Linked DNA regions of Pseudoduganella albidiflava. Each later gene encodes a partner of the first gene's protein in a complex. Links are inferred from orthologs where the notes say so. Each region holds a gene or a part of one and is shown on either strand. Other genes may lie near its edges.

Region 1 (4,349 bases):
CGCATTGGTGGCCACCGTCGTGCCCATCTTGACGGCACCGACCAGCCCGGATGGCACGGCCTCGTCCGCGGCAAGGCCCAGCAGGTGGCGGATGCCGGCCAGCGCCGCATCCCGGTAGCGTTCCGGGTTTTCCGACAGCAGCTTGTGGGTGGCCAGCGTGCCATCCGGCCGCCGCGCGACGATGTCCGTGAAGGTGCCGCCCCGATCGATCCAGAATTGCCAGTCCATGCCCGCTCCCGCCATTGCCGCACCCCGCGCGCGAAAAACGCTATTCTATCGGCTTCTTTCCAGTGCGAGGCGGCCATGAATCCCCTGTACACCGTTGCCCAGATCCGCGAGGTCGAACGCCTGGCCGCGGCCGGCCAGCCCGAAGGCATGCTGATGGAACGTGCCGGCCGGGCCGCCGCCGCCATGGCGCTCGACCTGCTGCCGTTCGCCACGCCGCTGGCGCAGGTGCTGGTGCTGGCGGGACCCGGCAACAATGGCGGCGACGCGTTCGAGGTCGCAGCGCACCTGGCCAACAGCGGCGCGCACGTCTCGATCATCCACGTCCCGCCCGGCGGCGCCACGGCGCCCGAGCGGGACCGGGCATTCGAACGGGCCCGCGCCAGCCCGGCGCACTTCGTCGACCTCGCGCCCGAGGCGATCGCCGCCGGCGCGTGGAACCTGGTGGTGGACGGCCTGTTCGGCATCGGCCTGCAGCGGCCGCTCGATCGCATGCCGGGCAGCCTGGTCGACGCCGTCAACGCGCTGGCCTGCCCCGTGCTCGCGCTGGACGTGCCGAGCGGGCTCGACGCGGATACCGGCTGCGTGGTCGGCCCACATGGCCGCGCGGTGAACGCCACCCATACCGTCACCTTCATCGGCGACAAGCCGGGCCTGCATACCTGCGATGGCCGCGACCATGCCGGCGACATCATGGTGGCGGACCTGGCCCTCGCGCCGGCCCTGTTTCCGCCCGCGGCGATGCACCTGAACGATCCGGCATTCTTCGCACGGCAGGCGCGCACGCGGCGGCACAACAGCCATAAAGGCAGCTACGGCAATGTATTCGTGCTGGGCGGCGCGCCGGGCATGGCGGGTGCGCCCGTGCTGGCCGGCCGCGCGGCGCTGCACGCGGGCGCGGGGCGGGTCTACCTGTGCTTCGCGGGCGAGCCGCTGGTGGTGGACGCGGGCCAGCCGGAACTGATGTGCCGCGCCGCGCGCGACGTGGACTATACCGCCGGCGTGACGGTGGCCGGGCCGGGCCTCGGCGGCGATGCCGAAGCGGCGCGGCTGCTGGCCAGCGCCGTGGCGTCGCACCAGCCGCTGCTGCTCGACGCCGATGCGCTGAACCTGCTGGCCGCCGATCCCTCGCTGCTTGCCGCCGTGGCGCAACGGGGCGCGGCCACGCTGGCGACGCCGCATCCGCTGGAAGCGGCGCGCCTGCTCGATACGCCGGTCGGCACCGTGCAGGCGGACCGCCTGGCGGCGGCGCGCACGCTGGCCGGGAAGCTCAATGCCTGCGTGGTGCTGAAAGGCTCCGGCACGGTGATCGCGGCACCGGATGGCCGGCTCGTGATCAACCAGACCGGCAATGCGGGCCTGGCCACGGCGGGCACCGGCGATGTGCTGGCGGGGCTGGCCGGCGCGCTGCTCGCACAGGGCTGGCCCGGGTGGGAAGCGGCACTGGCGGCTGTCTGGCTGCACGGCATCGCGGCGGACATGCTGGTGGCCGAAGGCGCCGGCCCGATCGGCCTGACGGCGGGTGAACTGATCCCGACCGTCCGCGTGGCGCTGAACCGCCTGGTCGCCCAGCAGCGCGACCAGGCAGAGACACCGCACTCGCGCTGATTACACCAGTCGCCCGGCGGCGATCGTGATCGTGCGCCCGCAGCGGGCCGCCATGGCCGGGTCGTGCGTGACCAGCACCAGCGTGGAACCGTGCTCGCGATTGAGTTCGAACATCAGCGCGATCACGGCTTCGCCGGTGGCCGCATCGAGGCTGCCGGTGGGCTCGTCGGCCAGCAGCAGCGGCGGCTGCGTGACGAAGGCGCGCGCCAGCGCCACGCGCTGCTGCTCGCCGCCGGACAGGTACTTCGGATAGTGCCTGAGCCGGCTGGACAGCCCCACGCGCCCCAGCATCGCCTCGGCCTTGGGCCGCGCATCGCCATCGCCGGCAAGTTCCAGCGGCAGCATCACGTTTTCCACCGCCGTCAGGTGCGGCAACAGCTGGAACGACTGGAACACGAACCCCAGCTTGGCCTTACGCAGCGCGGCGCGGCCATCCTCGTCGAGCGCGAAGATATCGGTGCCGTCGATCAGCACCTTGCCGCCGCTCGGCGTATCGAGACCGGCCAGCAAGCCGAGGAGCGTGGACTTGCCCGATCCGGATGCGCCCACGATTGCCAGCGTCTGTCCCTTTTGCACGGTAAAATCCACTCTGTGCAAAATGGTCAGCTCGCCGCTTGCATCGGCCACGCGCTTGGTCAGGCCCGTTACCGCGATCGCGGCGGCGCCGGCGGAAGCATGCGTGGCATGCGCCCCGTTTGCATCCGAGGCAGGCGAGTCTGGAATGAAGTTGCTGGTCGCGTGAGGAAAATCTGGCATGGTCGAAGGTCTGCTTGGCAAAGGTATGCTTGGGTTAGTCAGGAACATCCTGGTGAAGAACATCTTGGTAAGTAAAATCGGTTCGCGGTTCTGCGTGTGCCTCAGCGCCATGCTGCTGCTGTGGGGCAGCCCGGCGAGCGCCTATTCTGCCCCAAAAACGCTGCTCGTGGTGGGCGACAGCCTGTCGGCCGAGTACGGCCTGGCGCGCGGCACCGGCTGGGTGGCGCTGCTCGAGCGCAAGCTGCAGGCGCAGAAGCTCGATATCCGCATCGTCAACGCCAGTGTCAGCGGCGAGACCACCAGCGGCGGCCGCACCCGGCTGCCGGCGCTCCTGAAGAAGCACCGGCCCGACTACGTGGTGCTCGAACTGGGTGCCAACGACGGCTTGCGCGGCTTGCCGGTGCCGTCCGCCGACAGCAACCTGCGGGCCATGGTGAAGCAGGCACGTGACGCCGGCGCACGCGTGCTGCTGGTGGGCATCCGCATCCCGCCGAACTATGGCCGCGATTATTCGGAGAAATTCTTCGCCATGTACCAGGCCATCAGCCGCGATGAGAAGGTGGGCCTGGCGCCCTTCATGCTCGACGGCGTGGCCGAGAAGATGGACCTGTTCCAGGCCGACCGCATTCACCCGCTGGCCAGCGCCCATCCGATCATCCTGAACAACATCTGGCCGCACCTGCAGCCCATCCTAAGGACGAAATGAAGTATCCCGAAATCCTCCCCATCGGCGACGTGCTGGCGCGGCTCGACCAGTTCGACACGATCATCGACGCGCGCACGCCGGCCGAATTCGCGCTCGACCACCTGCCGAACGCGATCAACTGCCCGGTGCTCGACGACGAGCAGCGCATCGTGGTGGGCACGCTGTACAAGCAGGCCGGCCCGTTCGAGGCCAAGAAGGTGGGCGCACCGATGGTGGCGGCCAATATCGCCCATCACATCGACACGCTGTGGCACGACAAGCCGCGCGAGTGGACCCCGCTGGTCTACTGCTGGCGCGGCGGCAACCGCAGCGGTTCGATGGCGCACATCCTGGCGAAGATCGGCTGGCCCGTGGTGCAGCTCGAGGGCGGCTACAAGGCGTTCCGCAACCGCGTGAACGCGGAGCTGGAACAGGCGCCGGAACTGGACTTCCGCGTGATCTGCGGCACCACCGGCAGCGGCAAGACGCGGCTGCTGGACACGCTGGAGGCGGTCGGCGCCCAGGTCCTGGACCTGGAGCAGCTGGCCGTTCACCGCGGTTCTGTACTGGGCAACATGCCCTGCCAGCCGCAACCCACGCAAAAGGCGTTCGAGACGTCGATCTGGGACCGGCTGCGCCGCTTCGACCCCGCCCTGCCCGTGTTCGTGGAATCGGAAAGCAAGAAGGTGGGCGCGCTGCGCGTGCCCGCCGCCCTGATGGAACGGATGCGCGCTTCGCCGTGCATCGCGCTGGAAGTGGCGCGCGAGCACCGCGTGCAGCTGCTGATCGAGGATTACCAGCACTTCGCCTGCAACGCGCCGGCGCTGAACACGCAGCTGTCCTACCTGACCGACCTGCACGGCAAGGAACGGATCACCAAGTGGCAGCAGATGGCCCTCGACGGGCGCATGCCGGAACTGGTCGACGAACTGCTGGTCGATCACTACGACCCGGCCTACACGCGCTCGATCCACCGCAATTTCACCCAATTCGAGCGCGCCCGCGCGATCGCGCTGCCGGACGTTTCGCCGGCGTCGTTCCTGGCCGCGGCACGCGCGCTGCACGAAGGCTGAAG
Region 2 (3,821 bases), 2.0 Mb from region 1 along the record:
CCTGAATGCGCGGCAGGCGGATGCGTATCTGGCGGCGTAACGGATCAAGGCATCGGTGACTGGTGTCGCACACCATTTTTCCGGCCTTTCGGAAAATGGTGTGCGACACCGGTTTTCCCCTGAGCTAGCCAGCGGCAGGCAAACACCGGTGTCCGACACCTTTTCCGGTAAACCCATCCGGAAAAAGAGTCCGACACCAGTCCCGGGTTATCCGGCACCCGGCCTCCTGCCCGTTCAGGCTTCCCGCAGGGTCTGCAACGGCGGCTGCCGCAGCACGTTGCGCAGCCCCAGCCAGCCGCCCACCGCGGCGCACACGGCCCCCACGGCCACCCCGGCCATCCACGCGGCGGGGCTGAAGACCCAGTCGAACTTGAACTGGTAGGTCGCCAGTCCCCAGCCCATCGCCGCGGCGCCGGTCGCGGCCAGCAGCCCGGCCAGCGAGCCCACCAGCAGGAATTCGATCATCTGCGCGCGCGAAAGCTGGCGCCGGGTGGCGCCCAGCGCGCGCAGCAGGCCCGATTCGCGGGTGCGTTCATCCTGCGACCCCATCAGCGCCGCATACAGCACCAGCAAGCCGGAAGCCAGCGTGAAGGCGAACAGGAATTCCACCGCCTGGATCACCTGGTCCAGCACGGACTGGATCTGGCGCAGCACGCCGCCCACGTCCACCACGGTCAGGTTCGGATAGTCGCGCGACAGTTGCGTGCCCAGCGCGGCCGCTTTCTTGGGCAGGTGGAACGACGTGATCCATGTCTGCGGCGTCTCGGCCATCGCGCGCGGGTTGATGATGACGAAGAAGTTCACCCGCATCGAGCCCCATTCCAGCTTGCGCAGGCTGGTGATGCGTGCTTCCACGGGCGAACCGGCGATATCGAAGCGCATCGTGTCGCCCAGTTTCAGGCCCAGCGTTTTCGCCAGCCCTTCCTCCACCGATGCCTCGGCACTGCCGGGCGCATCGTCGAACCAGGTGCCGGCGGTGAGCTTGTTCTGCGACGGCAGTTCGCTCATCGTCGACAGGTTGAACTCGCGCTCCGCCAGGTTGCGCGCCCGGCCTTCCGGATAGGTGGCCGGCGTGACCAGCTTGCCGTTGACGGCCGTCAGGCGCCCGCGGATCATCGGGTACAGCGGCGCTTCCAGCGCCCCGCCGGCGCGCAGCCGGGCGGCGATTTCATCCTTCTGGTCCGGCTGGATGTTGATGACGAAATGGTTCGGCGCATCCGGCGGCGTGGCGTTGCGCCAGGAGGTCATCAGGTCGTCGCGCACGATCGTCAGCACCAGCAGCGCCATCAGGCCCAGTGCCAGCGACACCACCTGCACCACCGTGGCGCCGGGGCGCCGCTGCAGCGACGTGACGGCGAAGCGCCATGCCGGGTGCTTCAACGACGTGCGCAGCGACTTCAATGCCGCCAGGCCGCCGTAGCCGGCCAGCGCGAACAGGCCGAACGCGCCCACGAAGCCGAGCGCCGTGTACAGCGCCAGCCTCAGGTCGCCGGCCTGCCACAGCAGCAGCACGACGAACGCGGCCAGCCCGAGCCCGTAGGTGGCCAGCGCCATCGGCTGGGGCGGCGCCTGCTCGCGGCGGATCACGCGGTTGTGCGGCACGTTGCGCAGCTGCAGGATCGGCGGCAGCGCGAAACCGGCCAGCAGCAGCATGCCGGTGGCCAGCCCCTGCAGGGCGGGCATGACCGATACCGGCGGCAGGTCGGCCTGCACCAGGCGGCCCAGCAGTTCGAGCAGCACGAAGTGGCTGCCGAAGCCGACCAGCACGCCGATCACGCTGCCGGCCAGGCCCACCAGCAGGAATTCGATCAGGTAGATCGCCGTGACCTGGTTCTGGGTCAGGCCCAGGCAGCGCAGCATCGCGCAGGCGTCGAGGTGGCGCAGCATGAAGCGGCGTGCCGCCATGGCCACCGCCACGGCTGCCAGCATCGCCGACAGCAGCCCGACCAGCGACAGGAAGCGGTCGGCCCGTTCCAGTGTCTCGCGCATTTCCGGACGGCCCTCTTCCAGCGTGTCGATGCGGATATTGCGTGCCTTCCCCGCATTGATCTCGCCGCGCAGCCATTCGGCGTAGGCGTTGACGGCGGCGCGGCCGTCCGCCCCCTGCCCCGCCGCCAGCAGGCGGTAGGTGATGCGCGAACCGGTTTGCACCAGGTTGGTCCTGGGCAGTTCGTCGAGCCGCAGCATCACGCGCGGGGCGAAATTGGCGAAACCGGTGCCCCGGTCGGGCTCGGTCGCGACCAGCTGGGCGACGCGGAACGTGGCATCGCCCACCCGGATGCTGTCGCCGATGCGCGCGTTCAGGGCGCGCAGCACGGCCACGTCGACCCACACGGTGCCGGGCGCGGGAATGTCCGGCGCCGGCGTGCCGATGTTTTCGTTGGCCTGCTCCGGATCGGTCGTCACCTTGACGCGGCCGCGCAGCGGATAGCCGGGGCTGACGGCTTTCAGCGAGGCCAGCACCGACTGCACGGCCTCGCCTTCGCCGGCCTGGGCCATGCTGGGGAACACGGCTGTGTCAGCCAGCACGAGGCCGCGGCGCGCCGCTTCCTCGCGCCAGGCGGTGGACAGCTGCTGGTCGCCGGCGATCACGAGATCCGCGCCGAGCAGCTGGTGGGCATCGCGATTCAGGCCGGCGCGCAGCCGGTCGATGAAAAAGCCGGCCGACGACAGCGCGGCCACGGCAACGATCAGTGCGACCAGCAGGAAGCGCAGCTGGCCGGCGCGCCAGTCGCGCGCGGTCATGCGGAAGGCTTGGAGGAACATGGTCAGGTAGGTGAACCGGGGTCGTGGTTAACCCAGGAACGCAACCCTGGGTGGAATGCCGCTGCTAGTCCTTACATCGGATCTTTACATCAAACGACGTCGAAGGCCGAGAAATACGCGTCGACCTCGTCGAGGAACTTCTGCTTCTGCTCGGCCGGCAGGAACGATGCGGCAAAGCCGTTCCTGGCCAGTTCGTGCGCATGCTGCAGCCCCAGCGGCAGCGAGTCGAACGCGGCCAGGAAGTTCTCGTTCAGGTAGCCGCCGAAGTAGGCCGGGTCGTCCGAATTGATCGTGACCACCAGACCGGCGTCGAGCAGGGTCAGCAGGTTGTGTTCCTGCATCGTGTCGAACACGCGCAGCTTGATGTTCGACAGCGGGCACACGGTCAGCGCCATCTTCTCGGCGGCCAGGCGGCGCGTCAGCGCGGCGTCTTCCAGGCAGCGCACGCCGTGGTCGATGCGTTCGACGTGCAGCACGTCCAGCGCCGACCAGATGTATTCCGGCGGACCTTCCTCGCCGGCGTGCGCCACCAGGTGCAGGCCCAGCTCGCGGGCGCGGGCGAACACGCGCGTGAATTTTTCCGGTGGATGGCCGACCTCGGAAGAGTCGAGGCCCACGCCGATGAACTTGTCGCGGTACGGCAGCGCGGCCTCCAGCGTGGCGAGCGCGTCGTCTTCGGACAGGTGGCGCAGGAAGCACAGGATCAGCGTGGCGGACACCTCGCTGTCGGCGCAGGCGCGGTGGATGCCGTTGATCACGTCGCCGATCGGCACGCCGCGCGAAGTATGCGTCTGCGGATCGAAGAAGATCTCCGTATGGCGCACATGGTCGGCTTTGGCGCGCTCCAGGTAGGCGGCGGTCATGTCGTAGAAATCCTGCTCCTTGAGCAGCACGCTGGCGCCGGCATAGTAAATGTCCAGGAACGATTGCAGGTCCTGGAAAGCGTAGGCCGCGCGCAGGGCGTCGACGGAGGGATAGGCGAGCTGCACGCCGTTGCGCTGGGCGAGCGCGAAGATCAGTTCCGGTTCCAGCGAACCTTCGATGTGGATGTGCAG

The links. Proteins that work in one complex are often made in the same cells at the same time.
Region 2: the proteins of EYF70_RS12645 (region 1) and EYF70_RS04270 are in contact, whole or in part, in a cryo-EM structure (PDB 9GE8), measured with the Escherichia coli proteins. The link is inferred for Pseudoduganella albidiflava from one-to-one orthologs.

What each region holds. Positions count from the first base shown.
Region 1 is NZ_CP036401.1:3,046,967-3,051,315, reverse strand. Bases 696-3,604 are described here. They hold EYF70_RS12645 (ABC transporter ATP-binding protein), read right to left. Parts: upstream 2,557-3,604; coding sequence 1,834-2,556; downstream 696-1,833. Other genes in these bases: mnmH (tRNA 2-selenouridine(34) synthase MnmH), read left to right, coding at 3,292-3,604; EYF70_RS12640 (arylesterase), read left to right, coding at 2,699-3,295; EYF70_RS12650 (NAD(P)H-hydrate dehydratase), read left to right, coding at 696-1,833. Outside these bases: EYF70_RS12655 (hydantoinase B/oxoprolinase family protein), read right to left, coding at 1-228; more of EYF70_RS12650, read left to right, coding at 304-695; more of mnmH, read left to right, coding at 3,605-4,347.
Region 2 is NZ_CP036401.1:1,002,666-1,006,486, reverse strand. The notes cover bases 1-3,101. They hold EYF70_RS04270 (ABC transporter permease), read right to left. Parts: upstream 2,767-3,101; coding sequence 235-2,766; downstream 1-234. Other genes in these bases: EYF70_RS04265 (adenosine deaminase), read right to left, coding at 2,856-3,101; EYF70_RS04275 (response regulator), read left to right, coding at 1-40. In the rest of the region: more of EYF70_RS04265, read right to left, coding at 3,102-3,821.